DNA from 4 places in the Roseateles albus genome. Region 1 is predicted to be linked to each of the others. Evidence: predicted binding sites of a transcription regulator. Region 1 holds the regulator's gene; each other region holds the start of a gene.
What was found. The regulator sigma-54, encoded in region 1, starts transcription at its own class of promoters, with help from an activator protein. The targets are predictions, from matches to a motif close to TGGCANGNAANCTGCTTT.
Positions count from the first base shown of each region.

Region 2: PRZ03_RS21210 (ANTAR domain-containing response regulator) is a predicted target of sigma-54. The motif match lies at 1,715-1,732, and genes of this name have one in related genera.
Region 3: PRZ03_RS00600 (pilin) is a predicted target of sigma-54. The motif match lies at 2,026-2,043, and genes of this name have one in related genera.
Region 4: PRZ03_RS18795 (ammonium transporter) is a predicted target of sigma-54. The motif match lies at 2,443-2,460, and genes of this name have one in related genera.

Region 1 is NZ_JAQQXT010000001.1:395,645-399,851, reverse strand. Features, by position in the region: gene lptA (lipopolysaccharide transport periplasmic protein LptA) at 53-676, shown strand; gene lptB (LPS export ABC transporter ATP-binding protein) at 676-1,458, shown strand; gene PRZ03_RS01640 (RNA polymerase factor sigma-54) at 1,474-2,997, shown strand; gene PRZ03_RS01635 (outer membrane protein assembly factor BamE) at 3,012-3,521, shown strand; gene PRZ03_RS01630 (PaaI family thioesterase) at 3,525-3,944, opposite strand; gene PRZ03_RS01625 (THUMP domain-containing class I SAM-dependent RNA methyltransferase) at 4,004-4,207, shown strand, end outside.
Region 2 is NZ_JAQQXT010000017.1:43,568-47,774, reverse strand. Features, by position in the region: gene PRZ03_RS21215 (CmpA/NrtA family ABC transporter substrate-binding protein) at 1-768, opposite strand, end outside; gene PRZ03_RS21210 (ANTAR domain-containing response regulator) at 1,029-1,691, opposite strand; gene PRZ03_RS21205 (YgdI/YgdR family lipoprotein) at 1,910-2,125, shown strand; gene PRZ03_RS21200 (DUF2157 domain-containing protein) at 2,184-3,185, shown strand; gene PRZ03_RS21195 (GDYXXLXY domain-containing protein) at 3,182-4,207, shown strand, end outside.
Region 3 is NZ_JAQQXT010000001.1:131,465-135,671, reverse strand. Features, by position in the region: gene PRZ03_RS00610 (alpha/beta hydrolase) at 1-448, shown strand, start outside; gene PRZ03_RS00605 (pilin) at 589-1,023, opposite strand; gene PRZ03_RS00600 (pilin) at 1,539-1,973, opposite strand; gene PRZ03_RS00595 (MBL fold metallo-hydrolase) at 2,294-3,082, opposite strand; gene PRZ03_RS00590 (DEAD/DEAH box helicase) at 3,336-4,207, shown strand, end outside.
Region 4 is NZ_JAQQXT010000013.1:70,310-74,516, reverse strand. Features, by position in the region: gene PRZ03_RS18805 (hypothetical protein) at 1-268, opposite strand, end outside; gene PRZ03_RS18800 (riboflavin synthase subunit alpha) at 417-1,124, opposite strand; gene PRZ03_RS18795 (ammonium transporter) at 1,160-2,362, opposite strand; gene PRZ03_RS18790 (ArsC family reductase) at 2,567-2,926, opposite strand; gene aat (leucyl/phenylalanyl-tRNA--protein transferase) at 2,980-3,720, shown strand; gene PRZ03_RS18780 (arginyltransferase) at 3,739-4,207, shown strand, end outside.

The sequences.
Region 1 (4,207 bases):
CACTCAGATGATGCCTACCCAAACGCCCACTCAACGCCGCTGTGCCCCTGTTTTGCCCTCAAAGCTGCTGGGCCTGGCGGGGGTGGGCCTGAGCGCCTTGCTGACGCTGGCCGCAGGGCCGGCGTGGGCCGAGAAGGCCGACCACCTGATGCCCTTGAACATCGCTTCCGAGAAAGGTGGCAGTGTCGACGTGGCCAACCAGAGAACCGAGTTTCTCGGCGATGTGGTGCTGAGCCGGGGCAGCCTGGTGCTGCGGGCCGAGCGCATCGACCTGCGCGAAACCGGCGACGGCTATTACCAAGCGAACGCCAGCGGCAAAACCGGCAAGCAAGTCAGCTTCCGCCAGGCGCGCGATGTGCCCGGCGAGGCCATCGAAGGTTTTGCCGATGCACTTGAATACGATACCCGCAGCGATTCGGTGCGTTTTCTTGGCAATGCGGTGGTGCGCCGCACCCAGGGCAGCAAGGTGGCCGATGAGGTCACCGGCGCCTTGATCGTCTACAACAACCGCAGCGAAGTTTTCACGGCCGAAGGCGGCGCCACCTCGCCACACCCGAGCGGCCGGGTACGGGTGGTGTTGATGCCTCGTGGCGCTGCTGCGGCCGAGGCCAATGCAGCGCCGGCCTCAGCGGTGCCGCTGCAGCCCAGCGTGACCTTGCCGAAACGCCAACCTTGATGAGCAGCGCAGCTCACATCCCGGCGCTGGAGTCTGGCCCGCGCAGCCGCTTGGAGGCCGAGGGCCTGGCCAAGACATATGGGGTACGCCGGGTCGTCACCAATGTCCATGTCGGCGTCAACAGCGGCGAGGTGGTTGGCCTTTTGGGCCCCAATGGTGCAGGCAAAACGACCAGCTTTTACATGATCGTCGGCTTGGTGCGCGCCGATGCCGGCGAGATCCGCATCGACGGCCGCGCCGTGCAGCATTTACCTATCCATCAGCGTGCGCGCCTGGGCCTGAGCTATCTGCCGCAAGAGGCTTCGATCTTTCGCAAGCTGACGACCGAACAGAACATCCGCGCGGTGCTGGAGTTGCAAGTCGGGCCGGATGGCCGCGCCCTCTCGCCTGACCGCATCAACGAATTGCTAGAGAGCCTGCTGCACGACCTCAGCATCGAAAAGCTGCGCGACAGCCCGGCGCCGGCCTTGTCGGGCGGTGAGCGGCGGCGCGTCGAGATTGCGCGCGCACTGGCCACCCAGCCGCGCTTCATCCTGCTGGACGAGCCCTTTGCCGGCGTCGACCCGATCGCGGTGCTGGAGATCCAGCGCATCATCGGCTTCCTGAAGGCGCGCGGCATTGGTGTCTTGATCACCGACCACAATGTGCGCGAGACGCTGGGCATCTGTGACCGCGCCTACATCATCAGCGAAGGTTCGGTGCTGGCCGAAGGCACACCGGCCGAAATCATCGAGAACGCCGACGTGCGCAAGGTCTATCTCGGCGAAAACTTCCGCATGTGATCTGGTTAGCGGCGAATGAAACCCTCTTTGCAGCTACGGCTGAGCCAGCACCTATCGTTAACGCCGCAGTTGCAGCAGTCAATCCGGCTGCTGCAACTCTCGACCCTGGAGTTGAACCAAGAAGTCGAGCAGATGCTGGCGCAGAACCCGCTGCTGGAAACCGAGGAGGATTTCAGCGTCGCGGCGCCCGAGTTGGCCGAGATGCGCGCCAGCATCAGCGAAGCGACCGCCGCTGAGGACAGCGGCGCCGATATGGAGCTGGGCGGCGGTGGCGAGGCCGCGGCCGAGTTGCAGGCCGAGGACTTCGGCGCAGTCGAGCGCGAAGACTGGGAGAACGGCACCGAGCGCGATGACTTTGACGGCATCCGCGAGTTGCCGGCCAACAGCCCCGGCAGCAACTCAGGCAGCGGCGATGACGACGGCGAACATGCCGATCAATCCACGGGCGAAATCAGCCTGCAAGAGCACCTAACTCAGCAAATGGCTGGCATGGGCTTGTCGGAGTCCGACCGCATGGCCTTGCATGTGCTGATCGAATCATTGAATGAAGACGGCTATCTGGAAGACAGCCTTGAAGAAATCTCAGAGGCGCTGTCCGAGGACATCGAAGAGCGCGAAGACCTGCTGGACCATCTTCGTATCGCGCTGAAATGGCTGAAGAACATGACGCCCACCGGCGTCGGTGCGAAAGATTTGGCCGAATGCCTGGAGTTGCAATTGCGCGCCCTGCCGCGCAGCGCGGCGCAGATGATCGCCATCATGATCTGCCAAAAACACCTGGAGCTGCTGGCCCGGCGTGACTACAAGAGGCTGTCGGCCCTGACCGGTGCCGACGATGAGCTCTTGCGTGAGGCGCAGGCCTTAATTGTTTCACTGGAGCCCAAGCCGGGGCGCGCTTTTGCACGCGGCATGGCCGCAGCGGTAATCCCGGACGTGATCGTGCGCAAGGTCGGGCGCGAGTTGCGCGTCATCATCAACCCCGAGGTGGCACCGAAGCTGCGCATCAACGAGCTGTATGCGAACGCGCTGCGCCAAACGCGCGGCGGCATCACCAACAGCCCGCTCGGCGGTCAGCTGCAGGAAGCGCGCTGGTTCATCAAGAATATCCAGCAGCGCTTTGATACGATTTTGCGCGTCTCGCAGGCCATCGTGGAGCGCCAAAAAGCCTTCTTCACGCATGGCGCTTTGGCGATGAAACCGCTGGTGCTGCGCGAGATTGCTGATGAGTTGGGTCTGCATGAGTCGACCATCTCGCGCGTCACCACGGCCAAATACATGGCCACCGTGTTCGGCACTTTTGAGTTGAAATACTTCTTCGGCTCGGGGCTCAGCACCGAGGCCGGCGGCAATGCTTCGAGCACCGCTGTGCGCGCCTTGATCAAGCAATTCATCGACGCCGAGAACCCAGCCAAGCCACTGTCCGACAGCGCGCTGGCCGAAATGCTGGACGAGCAAGGCATACAGGTCGCGCGCCGCACCGTGGCCAAGTACCGCGAAGGCATGAAAATCGGCACGACCACGATGCGGCGGGTCAACTAAGGAGCAAAGACCTCATGTCTGTTTTCAAAACGATCGCCATTGCGAGCCTCATGTGCCTGAGCCTCGCCGCTTGTGTCAGCGTACCCAGCCCACGCAGCGTCAGCCCCGGCATGAGTGCGGCCGCCGTGCTGGCCCAATATGGTCAGCCGACGCAGATCTGGCCCGACCTTGACGGCAAAGGCGGCAAGACCTTGGAGTATTCGCAGCAACCGATGGGCAAGAGCGCGCTGATGATCCGCGTCGACGCCGATGGCAAGGTCATCAGCATCGAGGACACCTTGCAGCCCGCCGTGCGGGCCCGCGTGCAACCGGGCTGGACGCCCGATCAGGTCAGCCGCCTGCTGGGCAAGGAACGCACGCGCGTGACATTCAGATTCAGCGGCGAAGAGGTCTGGGACTGGACCGTGCCCGATGAAATGATGGGTCAGCGCCAGCGTTTCAATGTGCACTTCAAGGACGGCGTCGTGCTGCGCACCACCCACAGCATGATCTTCGACGATGAGCGCATGTTCCCGGGACGTTAAGCCCTATTTGGGGTAAAGCAGCATCTGCGTACAGCGGAACAGCGCCAGCGTCTTGCCCGTCTCGCGATGCGTCACCACCGCGTCCCACACTTGAGTCGTGCGGCCCAGATGCACCGGCTTGGCCCTGCACTCGATCACGCCGTCACGGGCGGTGCCCAAGTGATTGGACTTCAACTCAATCGTCGTGAAGCCGCTCGCACCGGCCGGCAAATTGGCGATGCAACCGTAACCCGCGCAGGTGTCGGCCAAGCTGACGATGCTGCCGGCATGCAAATAGCCGTTCGGCGCCATCACGACGGGACGCACCGGCAACTCGGCATGCACCTCGTCCAGGCCGGCCTGCAGAATCACGATGCCCAGCAAGCCGGGCAGGCTGGCCGCGCCGAATTGGGTCAGTTGGTCGGAAGTAAGCATCGGGTCCAGGATGTAAAAGTAAATGGGTGCAGTTTAGGTCGCGGCGCTGTTGCTGGGACAATAGCGTCATGGCCGCCAAAGAATCCCCAAAAACCGTACACCAGCTTTTTCTCTCTTGTGCCTCCGGCGTGGAGCGCTTGCTGGACGAAGAAGTTCGCCTGATCCTGCCCAAGACGCATATCGAGGTCTTGCGCGGTGGCATCGCGCTCAAAAGCGATCTCGAAGGCGTGATGAAGCTCAACCTCGAATGCCGCTTGGCGCAGCGCGTGATG
Region 2 (4,207 bases), on a different contig from region 1:
ACGCGCAGTATTCGGGTACTGCTTAACGAAGTCGCCGCTGCTGGCCAGCACCTTCTCGGGATGGTCTTTCCAGATGTCTTGCGAGGTGACGGCGGTAATGCCGATGCCGTCGACGATGGCGCGGTGGTTCCAGGGCTCGCCGACGCAATAGCCGTCCATATTGCCGACCCGCATATTCGCCACCATCTGCGGCGGCGGCACGGTGATGACCTTGGCGTCCTTGAGCGGGTTGATGCCATGCGCGGCCATCCAGTAGTACAACCACATCGCGTGGGTGCCGGTAGGGAAGGTCTGGGCAAAGGTGTACTCACGCTTGTCGGTCGCCATCAGCTTGGCAAGCGTCGCGCCGTCGACCGCGCCCTTGTCGGCCAGCCTCTTGGACAGCGTGATCGCCTGGCCGTTGTTGTTCAGGGTCATCAAGACGGCCATGTCTTTCTTGGGGCCGGCCACGCCGAGGTGCACGCCATAAATCATGCCGTAGAGCGCATGCGCCATGTCCAGCTCGCCGTTGACCAGTTTGTCGCGCACGCCTGCCCAAGAGGCTTCCTTGGTCGGAATGATTTTGACGCCGTACTTCTTGTCGAAGCCCAAGACCGAGGCCATCACGACGCTGGCGCAATCGGTCAGCGGAATGAAGCCGATGCGGACCTCTTCCTTCTCGGGCTTGTCGGAGCCGGCGGCCCAGGCGCCGCCGGGCAAGCTGCTAGCAAGACCTGTCACAGCCCCAGCGGCAGCACCGGTCAATAGTTTGCGACGATCTGCGCTCATCAAACCTTCTCCTTGAAGTTCAAGACTCTTGCTCATCAACATCTCCAGTTCCAAAAACAAAAACGGCGTCGACCCGCTCAGGCTTTCCAAAGAAAGCGAGAACCAAGGTCGGACGCCGTTGTCCGTCGAAAATCTATATTGCGCTTGAGTGAACCCACGCCGTTGTGAGTCTCAGGATCTACTTAGCAGGACTCGTGCCAGCCAAAACGCTGGGGGTCGGGAGCGGTTTGCGCACGCTTTGAAGGCATGCCCAGCCAGAATCAACCCAGTTTGGTGCAGCGCAACAAGGCCTGTGCATCAATGATGCGTTCAGCCACATCAATCAAGGGCGAGCCACGGTCCATGGCCAAGCGACGCATGCGCTTGTAGGCTGCGTCTTCATCCAGGCCCATCTCCGCCATCAAGATGCCCTTGGCCCGCTCGATGAGCTTGCGCCCACTGAGTTGCGCTTGCGCCTGCGTCAGCTCCTGGCGCAGGGCCAGGTCTTGCTCAAAACGCAGGCAGGCCACTTGCAGCACCGAAGCCAGACGCTGCGGCTGCAGCCCCGCCACCACATAGGCGCTGACGCCGGCCTGCAGCGCTCGGCGCATCGTTCCTTGGTCGCCGTCCTCCGAGAACACCACCACCGGCCGCGGCATCTGCAGCGACAGCGTGGCGAGGTTCTCCAAGGTGTCGCGCGTCGGCGATTCGCTGTCGACAATCACCACATCGGGCTTCAGACGCAGCACGCAGTCATGGATCAAGGCACCCTGCTCGATCACGCCGACCACCTCGCAGCCTTGGCGCGCCAGCTCTTGCTGAATCAGCTGCACACGGTGCGCGCCATCGTCGATCAGCAGCACACGCAAGCCTTGGGCGGGGCTGGGCGGTGCGGCGATGGCGATGGCCTTGATGGGCGGAGTGGGCTTGCTGGGGTTTTGCATAGTCTGGACCGAGTCATCAGCCAAATGCAAGTTTCGTGCCCAGCTAGGCATAGCCCCTAGCGCGAACATAGGCCCAGATCAATCCCCTAATTTGAATCTGCGCTGCCAAGGCCAGGGTGGGAAATTCCTTGTGCTAACGCCAGCTCGCCATGGAATACTCGCCGCGTCGGCCTTTGTCGACCGGCCTCACAAATCAACTTTAGATAGGAGATCAAGCCATGAAACTCAGCGCTTCCATCTGTTTGGTTCTGCTTGCAGCCTTGGCCGGCTGCAGTTCCACGCAATACATCATGAGCACCAAAGAAGGCCGCATGATCGTCAGCCACGGCAAGCCCGACTTGGATGAGAAAGCCGGCAGCTACGAGTACCGCGATGCCGATGGCAAGCGCGTCACCATCATGAAGTCCGACGTCGTCCAGATCATGGAACGCTGACACCCGCCGCAAAAGCTAGTCATTGAGGGCGGCATGGCCGCCCTTATCATTTGCGCCAATGAAAACACGACTCCTGCTCCTTCAACTTGGCGCCCAATATGGCTTGGACGAACAAGCCGCGCTTCAGCTACAGCGCGCGGCAGGCCTGACCGAGCAGCCGCGCAACTTGAGCGCACAGCTGCTGCGCGGTACGGCCTTGTTGGCGGCAGGCTTGGCCGGCTTAGGGCTTTTGATGTGGGTGGCGGCCAACTGGGCCGAGCTGGGGCGTGCCGGGCGTTTTGCTCTCTTGCAAACTCTGCTGCTCGGCAGCGCGCTAGGTGCGGCGCTGTGGCCCAAGGCCCGCGCCGCCTTGGCCTTGTTATGCCTGCTGAGCTTGGGCGGTTTGCTTGCCTTTTTCGGCCAAACCTACCAAACCGGCGCCGACCCTTGGCAGCTGTTTGCGCTCTGGGCCGCCTTGGGCCTGCCGCTGTGCTTGGGCGCGCGCTCCGATGTTTTGTGGACGCCATGGGCTGCGATCACGACAACAGCGATTGCGCTATGGCTGGACACCCATTTAGGTGGGCGCTGGAGCGCGCTGCCGGCTGGCCAAGACGCAGATATCGTGGTGCACGCGCTGGCTTTTGGCGCAATCAGCCTGATGCTGATTCTGCTCGGGCCGCTGTGCCGCCGCCAGACCGGCGCTGGTCTGCTCACGCTGCGTGTGGCGATGGGACTGGCCACCGCCTTAGGCACCGCAGTGGCTCTGAATGGTTTACTGCGTACAGAGGTGATGCCGCAGTATTGGATCGGCCTGATCCTGGGGCTGCTGGCTGCCGCACTGGTCGCCCGCCGTGCTCAAGGCTTTGACATGGCTCAGCTGAGCATAGTGGCCTTAGGGCTGAACACGCTGCTGGTGTTCGGTGCTGCACATTGGCTGAGCCTGGGCCATGGCTCGCTCGGCGACGATCCGCTGCGGCTTCTGCTGCTCGGGGCGTTTGCGGCGCTGCTGCTGGCGGCCAGCGTCAGCGGCCTGATGCGGCTCGCACGTCACCACGCCGGCGCGGCGGGAGCGGCCCAATGAACACAGCAGCATTGACGTCGGCGCAAGTGTTGCAGCGCGCGATCACAGCGGGTTTGTTACCCAGTTCAGCAGAGTTGCCTGCCACTGAGGAACGCCCCTGGTCACTGGTGCTGCTGACGGCGCTGGGCGCCTGGTTGGCGGCGGTACCACTGCTGATTTGCATCTACTTGCTGCTGGGGCCGGCGTTGACAGAAGGGAGCGGCGCCTATCTCGTCGGCGCCCTGCTGATGGTGGCGGCGAGCATCATCTTGCGCGCCAGGAAGGCGACCTTGTTCGTCGAGCAATTGGCCCTGCCGCTGCTGCTGAGCGGCGCGCTGACCTTGAGCCTGGGTCTGTACCGTGATTTGCACGAATCAGTCGCTTCGGCCCTGCTGCTGATGGTCTGCTTCGGGCTGGCCCTGGCCATTGACAAAGCTTGGCTGCGCGTGTTGCTGGGAGCGGCTGCCGGACTGTTTTTCTGCATCATGCTGATTCCAACGGGATTGAGCCAGCGCAAGGGGCTCGGGGTGTACTGGCTGATCCTGCATGCGGGTTTGGCGATGGGGCTGGCCGCGCTGCTCTTGCAGCAGGCCCGGCTGCTGCACGGCAGGCATGCGGCCAAGGCGGCGCTGCTGGAGGCAGTTGCCACCGGTTGGCTCTTGATGCTGGTGCTCGGCCTCGCAGTCTTGGGCAGTTTCGCCGCTCTGGAACAGGGCTTTTTCGGCCCCGAGTTGGAGATGCCCGCCAGCTTGCGATGGGCCTACCAGGCTGGCGCAGTCGCATTCGCGCTGGGTGGCTTTGCACTGGCCGCGCGAGCTTGGCCGGATCTGCGCCGCCCAATCCCTGTTGCCGTCGCGCTGGTGCTGGCCGGCCTTTGCATCTGGCTGCCTTGCCTGGGCGGCCTCTTGATGCTACTGGCCTGGAGCAGTTCCAACCGGCGCTGGGAATTGGCCACGGCCAGCGCGAGCGCTGCAGTCTGGGTGCTGGGGGCGTCTTACTATCAACTCAGCTGGAGTTTGAGCAGCAAGGCGGCGGTGCTGGTG
Region 3 (4,207 bases), 260 kb from region 1:
CCCATCGATGCGCGTGCGTGGCGCCTTGCTCAGCCGGCCCAGCGACCCGCATGACTTTGCGGCCGTGGCCGAGCGCACTTACAGGCTGTTCCGTCTGATCGGCAGCCCCGCCTACCCGGCACCCGAGGCCGAACTGCGCCAGCGCATCTCGGCCTCGCTGCGGCGCAGCAACCGCCCACGCGGCGTCTTGCGCCAACTCGCGGCCATCGCCGCCGACACCCACCGCGCCGGCCAACTCGGCCGCATCAAGACGCCGACCCTGGTTCAACACGGTAACAAAGACCCGCTAATACCGGTTGCCGCCGCGCATGATCTGGTGCGGCGGATTGCTGGCGCCCGGCTGGACATCATCGAAGGCATGGGCCATGACTTGCCGGAGCAGCTGTGGCCGAGGTTTGTGGCGGGGATCAGGAGCGTGGCGGAGTCGGGCGGCTTAAGTGATGCTTAGACCATCGCTTTAGTTTTGCCTTGCCCAATAAAAAAGCGCCGGTAAGGGCGCTTTTTGGGGCTCGGTTTGGCCCGGTGGAGGTGTTGGAGTTCCTTGCCTCGTTTCAAGTTACCGGGCGAATACCTGCATGAATAGACGTATCAGTTGTTCTTAGCTAACGCGGTGGAAACAGCTGATGGCATGCCTGTTGAGGTAATGGCCCAAGTAATCGATGCGGCGCCAGACGTTGGTGTCAGGATGATTGAACCCGCTGCAGTATTGCCCATCGCATTGGCTGGCACGGCTGCGGTAATCACTCCGTCGGTGATCGCGACCGAACTGATCAATGGGGTTGCCATCGTGGCAGGGATACCATTCGTACCCAAATTGCATCCGGTGAGCGTACCTGTCTCTTGAGCACAGATGGACACCGATTGCTTGTATGCATTCAGGCTAGACAAACCGGACGCAGCTTTGGACTTCGACGTGTAATCGCGATATTGCGGAATCGCCACCGCAGCCAAAATACCAATAATCGCCACGACGATCATCAGTTCGATCAGGGTGAAACCTTGTTGTACGCGCTTCATGTTCATGATGAGACTCCTGGAGATGCGGTGTTAAAAGGGGTAGAGGCACCCCCCTGAACGCAGGGGTCATGCCAGGTATTTTTACCCGAGTTTCCGTGTGCTTTCTCACGCTTGACCCGGTGGGCGCGCCCGGCAACTGACAAAAATGGGCACTTCAATGGGCGCAATTCGGTCGGAGGGGGTGCCAATGTGACGTTTTCTGTCAGCTCCAGCTTACTCAGCCAGAAACTGGCAGGCATTCGCCTTGGAATCGGCATGCACCAGCTACTACGACCTCTGCTGGCTTATCGCTCCACGATTACTCCCCGCACTCGGTCGCCCTCATGCAGTTGCGCTTGCACTTCGTTCGTCGTGGACAACTGATGGGAGGACTTGCACCTCCAAGAGTGCGCCCAAGCTGGGCGCACATAAAAAAAGCGCCGGTGAGGGCGCTTTTTGGGGCTTGGTTTGGCTCGGTGGAGGTGTTGGAGTTCCTTGCCTCGCTTCAGGTTACCGGGCGAATACCTGCATAAAAAGATGTATCAGTTGTTCTTAGCTAAAGCAGTGGAAACAGCTGATGGCATGCCTGATGATGTGATGGCCCAAGTAATCGATGCGGCGCCAGACGTTGGTGTCAGGATGATTGAACCCGCTGCAGTATTGCCCATCGCATTGGCTGGCACGGCTGCGGTAATCACTCCGTCGGTGATCGCGACCGAGCTGATCAATGGGGTTGCCATCGTGGCAGGGATGCCATTCGTGCCCAAATTGCATCCGGTGAGCGTACTTGTCTCTTGAGCACAGATGGACACCGCTTGCTTGTATGCATTCAGGCTAGACAAACCGGACGCAGCTTTGGACTTCGACGTGTAATCGCGATATTGCGGAATCGCCACCGCAGCCAAAATACCAATAATCGCCACGACGATCATCAGTTCGATCAGGGTGAAACCTTGTTGTACGCGCTTCATGTTCATGATGGGACTCCTGCAGAGGGGGTGTTGAAAAGGGGTAGAGGCTACCCCCCTGAATGCAGGGGTCATGCCAGGTATTTTTACCGGAGTTTCCGTGTGCTTTCTCACGCTTGACCCGGTGGGCGCGCCCGGGAACTGACAAAAATGGTCACTTCAGTGGGCGCAATTCTGTCGGCGGGATGCCAATGTGACGTTTTTTGTCAGCCCAACTTGCTCAGCCAGAAGCTGTCAGCCAGTCGCCTTGGAAAAAACAAAAAGCGCCCGAGTAGGCGCTTTTAGCTCAACTGCCGCACAAGCCAACACAGGGCTGGCCACTGGAGGCCCTAAAACACCATCTCATCCCCCGCCTTCAGCGCGCTGATACGGTGCGGCGTGGCCAGTGCGGAGACGGCCCCCATCACGGCTTCGTCTTCGCCCGGCTTGATATGGGTGATATGCACCTCGACGCTGCCGCCCAATTGGGCCAGCTCCAAACTCAGCGCCGAAGGGCATAAATGGCGGCTGACCTGGGCGAGGCGCTGCTCGTCATCGCCAAACGCGGTTTCTATCACCAGATGCGCCAGCGGCATATCGGCCAAACGCTGCCAAAGCAGCGGGTTGGGGCCGGTATCCCCTGTGAAAACCCAGTTACCCTGGGCGCCACTGACCGCAAAGCCAACCGCAGGCACCGTGTGCGCGGCGGTGATGACCTCAATCTCGCGTGTTTTCTCATCAGCCCCCCGCAGCATCAAGCGCTGGCCCAGCTCGAAGGGGTGCAGGCTCAGCACCGGATGCGCCGCGCTGGGCAGGCGGGTGAAGTCGGGCCAGATGACGCCATTGAAGATATGCCGGCGCAAGGCGTCCAAGGTCTCTGGCAGCGCGTGGATCTGGATCGGTGGCCGCCCGGCGACCTCGCGCATGCGCAGCACCGCATCGGCCATCAGCGGGATCGCCAACACATGGTCCAAGTGCGAGTGACTGACCAAGATATGGTCAATTCGCGCCATTGCTTCAAGCGGCAAATCACCGACACCGGTACCGGCGTCGATCAAGATGCAGTCGTCCAGCAAAAAGGCGGTGGTCTTGTAACCGGACGCAATTGCACCGGAGCAACCAAGGACGCGTATTTTCATGGGGTGGATCGAAATTAGATTTTTGCGCCGCTGCAGGTGGAGCCTTGAGAGAACAGATCCGGCGCTTGACTGCAATGTACGGTGCCCAGCGGCTAAAGCAAGTGAGCATTACCGGCTTTGTGTGCGCATTTGAGCCCCGAGCGGGCTGGGTAGCGGGACGCGTGACTTGCATCACAGAGCAGACCCCGCTTGCCCGACAAGCGCTTGGGGCCGCGCGGGTAGGCATACTGCGCGCTTCGCTCTCCAATGCAATATGGCCAAGAAGATTCCTCCCCCGAGTTTTGATGCAAGCCCGGCCTCCATCGCCGGACTGGTGTCACAAAACAAGGAGGAGTTGCTGGCCAAAGCGCGTCATATCAAAGCCGAAATCATGAACAGCAAGTCTGCCCCCTCTGGCGGCGCCAAAGCCAACAAGCCAGCGTCACCGCCCTTGCATGCCGACGATGAGCAACAGGTGTTTGACGCGCTGCTGCTCAGCGGCGGCACGCGCGGTGCACAGGGTGTGCAGCAATGGCTGCAGGCCAGCGGCGCCGTAGACAGAGCGCGGGGCCTGCCGTTTGAACTGAGCCAAGCGACGCAATGCCTGCAGTCTCTGCTGCGCCGTGGCTTGGTCGAGCAGGTACCGGGACATGGCTTTGTGCTGGACCCGCGTGAACACAGCGACCGCATGCAGCTCCTGCTGCTGCGCGAGGAATCACCTCAATTGCCGAGCTACTGGCGCCGACTGGCCTGGGTCTTGGGCGGCGGCTATGGCGATGTGCGGCGCGAAATCGGCTGGATCAGCTTTCGCTCGCGCGCCGAGATGCTGGCGATGTTGCGCCTGTATATTTTTTCCGGCGTCAGCCGGGCCGACTTTGAGAAAAGCCTCAAGGGCCCGCTGATGGAGTTGCATGGCGACCCCATGCTCTTGCTGGACGCGCTGACCCAGCCCTGGATGCCGATGGCCTTGGACGCCATGGACGCCGACTTGCGCGGTGCGTTGATGAGCCAGGCCATGGCCTTGCTCCACCCCAGCGACCCGCGCGCGCGTTTGATGTCGCACTGGTTGGCGGGCCGCTTCAAGGCCGAGCCGATGTCGGTGGCACCGCCTTTGCGCGTGCAACTGGCCGAGGCGCGCGTGCAGGC
Region 4 (4,207 bases), on a different contig from region 1:
TATTGAGCAATTGCTTTTTTTGCTCGCTCAGCACCGCCACGGCGCCGGGCGGGAAGCTCTCAATATCGGCGTGCATGCGCTTGAGCCAATGATCGACCAGCACTTGCAGCACGCGCAGCTCATGCCCGGCTGACGGCAAACCCTGTGCCTGCGCTTGCAGAAAATGAGTCAGCAAGCTGCCCACCGGCACACCGGCCAGCGCGGCACCTGGTGTCTGCGCGGCCAACCAAGCCTGCAGCGCTTGAATCGGAGTCGTCGGCTGTTCCATGGTTTTCCTCTTCCGGACCGGCTACAACAAGGCCCGAACAATTGGCAGGCAGTGTATGCGGGACAACCCTAGGAAACGCCTATTCCTTCAATATTGCCGGCTTTTTTTTCGCAGGCTTGATCCAGCTCAGCAAAGCCGATTTTTGGCCTTAGCCGACCGGCTTGAGTGGCGGCTGGCCCAGATCATCCAGGCTCTGGCCCTGGGCGGCCAGCAGCTTCTCCAGGGCCGGCAGCAAGGGGCCGAGCCGCTCGTCGATCGCCGCCCGCACGGTATCCACAAAGACTTGCGTCTGGCGCTCGATTTCGATATTGAGCAAATCACCCTCGGCCTTGGCGCCAAAGGTCGTCATGCGCAGCGTTTCGGGGATCAGCCAAACCTCGAACCAGCCGGCTTGGCGATCGGCCTCGGCGACGGTCAGGCTGGCGCCGTTGATGGCGATATAACCCTTGGCGAAGATATAGCGCATCCAGGTCGGTGGTACTTGGATGCGCACACAGACATTGTTTTCGGGGCGCCGCACGGCCGCCACCGTCGCCATGAAATCGATATGGCCGGATAGTGGGTGGCCCCCAATCTCGGCGCCGTCGCGCGCGGCGCGCTCAACATTGAGCAAACTGCCCTGCTTCAAGCCGGCCAAGGTTGTCAGACTCAGGCTTTGCTGCATCACGTCAAAATTGGCTTGGTCGCCCGGACCCAAGGCCGTGACGGTCAGGCACACGCCGTCGCAAGACACGCTGGCGCCGATCTCGAGGCCGACACAAAAGCCGGGCGGAAACTGCAGCGCAAAGCTGCGCAGGCCGGGCCGGTCGGTGATGGCCGCGACGCTGGCGACGGCCTGAACAATGCCTGTAAACATGGGCGAAAGGTCTTGGAAACCGAAAGATCGGGAGCTTACCAGCTGACCTCACGCTCCGGCGTGGAGCCGATCTTGTGGATGGACAGATCGGCGCCGTCGAATTCTTCTTCCCGCGTCAGGCGCAGGCCGACAAAGTGCCGCAGCAAGCCATACACCGTGAAGCCGCCGAGCAAAGCCCAGACCACACCGGCCAAGGTGCCCAGCAACTGCGCCGCCAGGCTGACCCCACCCAGGCCGCCCAGCGCCGACTGGCCGAAGATGCCGGCGGCAATACCGCCCCAGGCGCCGCACAAGCCGTGCAGCGGCCAAACGCCCAACACGTCATCGATCTTCCAGCGGTTCTGCGTCAGGGTGAACATCTTGACGAAGATGGCGCCGGCCACACCCCCGACGATCAATGCGCCCAGCGGATGCATCAGGTCGGAGCCCGCACACACCGCAACCAGACCGGCCAAGGGGCCGTTGTAGGCAAATCCGGGGTCATTGCGGCCCAGCAAGACGGCCACTAAGGTTCCGCCGGCCATAGCCATCAGCGAGTTCACCGCCACCAGGCCGCTCATCTTGTCCAGCGTTTGTGCGCTCATCACATTGAAGCCAAACCAGCCCACGGTCAGCACCCAGGCGCCCAGCGCCAAAAAGGGAATGCTGGAGGGCGGATGCGCGCTGATGGCGCCGTCCTTGCGGTAGCGATTCAAGCGCGGCCCCAGCAGCAACACGGCCGCCAAGCCTATCCAACCACCCACCGCATGCACCACCACGCTGCCGGCAAAGTCATGAAATTCGGCGCCGAATTGAGCCTTCAACCAGGCTTGCAGGCCCCATGCCTGATTCCAGGCCACGCCCTCAAACAAAGGGTAGATCAAACCGACGATCACGGCCGTGGCGGCCAACTGCGGGCCAAAGCGGGCCCGCTCGGCGATACCGCCAGAAATAATCGCCGGTATCGCCGCGGCGAAGGTCAGCAAGAAGAAAAACTTGACCAGCTCATAGCCGTTCTTCAGGGCCAACGTTTCGGCCCCGGTGAAGAAGTTGCTGCCATAAGCAACCGTGTAGCCCAATAAAAAATACGCGACGGTCGACACGCAAAAATCCACCAAGATTTTCACCAGCGCATTGACCTGGTTCTTCTTGCGCACCGTGCCAAGCTCCAGAAAAGCAAAGCCGGCATGCATGGCGAGCACCATGATGGCGCCCAGCAGAATGAACAGCGCATCAGCGCTTTGTTTGAAGTTCTCCATCGGGTTCTCTGAGTCCTGCGGTAATCATTGAGCACGGCATCCCGAGTGCAGCGCACCGACTCGGGAATTAATGCACCAGATCAGCAAGATACATGCCCGCTTTTGGCTCACTGTCGCGCACCAAATCAAGCCAACTCACACCAAAAAGTGGCGCTGACTCATCGTGACACGCACAAACAAGGGGCGACACGCACCAAAACAGGATCAAACTTGGCTATTGAGATGGCTAATGAACAGCTCGGCCGAAAACCCCACGCTCAGGCGCCCGTCGGCCCAGCGCATGACCGGGCGCTTGATGGCGCTGGGCTGGGTGAGCAACAAGGCTTGTGCCGAGGCACTGTCAACGACCGCTGCGCGGGTGGCTTCGTCGAGCTTGCGCCAGGTCGTGCCGGCGCGGTTCAAGACCCGCTCCCAGCCGAGCTGCTCGCACCACGCGGCCAAGTCGCCCGGTGGCACACCGGCCTTTTTGAAGTCATGAAATTCGTAGCTCAAGCCCTGCTCAGTGAGCCAGGCGCGCGCGCGCTTCACGGTGTCGCAGTTCGAAATTCCAAAAAGGGTAATCATGGGGCGCAGGCCAGTTGAAAGTTCATCTTGGGCTACACGCTACCATGGCAGGCATGATCGATTGGCTTGATGACAACTCTTTGGAATTTCCGCCCAGCGCGCGCGCCTTGGGCGCCGATTCGGACGCCCCTGGCCTGCTCGCCGCCGGCGGAGACTTGAGCCCTCAGCGCCTGCACGCGGCCTATTCATGCGGCGTCTTCCCTTGGTATGGCGCCGGCCAGCCGCCGCTGTGGTGGGCGCCCGACCCACGCATGGTGCTGCAAACGCAGAACTTCAAGCTCGCGCGCTCGCTGCGCAAAACCATCGCCCATTTCAGACGCTCGGCCAATTGCGAAATCCGCGTTGACTCCGCCTTGCCGGAAGTGCTGAATGCCTGCGCCGGCGCGCCGCGCGAAGGCCAGTCCGGCACCTGGATCTTGCCCGAGATGCAGGCAGCCTATCTTGACTGGGCAAAGCAATCGGGCGCAGTTCACAGCATCGAGACTTGGATGGACGGCGAACTGGTCGGCGGCCTTTACGGCGTCAATCTGGGCCGTATGTTCTTCGGCGAGTCGATGTTCATGCGCCGCAGCGACGCCTCCAAGATTGCACTCGCCGCCTTGGTCTGCTTGTGCCGCAAGCATGGCATCCCCTGGATAGACTGCCAACAAAACACTGGCCACTTGGCCTCGCTGGGCGCGGCCGAAGTGCCGCGCAGCGCGTTTGAAGCACATGTGGGCCAAGCCGTGAGCGAGGCAGCACCAAGCAACTGGGCCTATCATCCAGCCCTTTGGGCCTTGCTGGATCAAGACTAGCCCCTTGCGAGCCACGCCGTGACACATCCCAAAGAACTACCCTTGGCGCAGCTGCAGTTCTATGCGACTGCCGCCTACGCTTGCAGCTACCTGCCCGACCGGCAAGCTCGCTCGCAAGTGGCCACGCCCAGCCATTTGATTCACGCCGACGCCTATTCGGGCCTGGTGGCGGCGGGCTTTCGGCGCAGCGGCCTGTTCACCTACCGCCCTTACTGCGACGGCTGCAAGGCTTGCGTGCCGATGCGGGTGCCGGCCGCCAGCTTCAAGCCCAGCCGCAGCCAGCGCCGGGCCTGGCATCAACACCGCCATCTGCAAGCCAAGGTGATGCGCCTGGGCTATAGCCAAGAGCATTACGAACTCTATTTGCGCTACCAAACCGGTCGGCACTCGGGCGGCGGCATGGACCACGACAGCGTCGATCAATACACGCAGTTCTTGCTGCAAAGCCGCATCAATTCACGCATGGTGGAGTTCCGCGAGCCGCAGC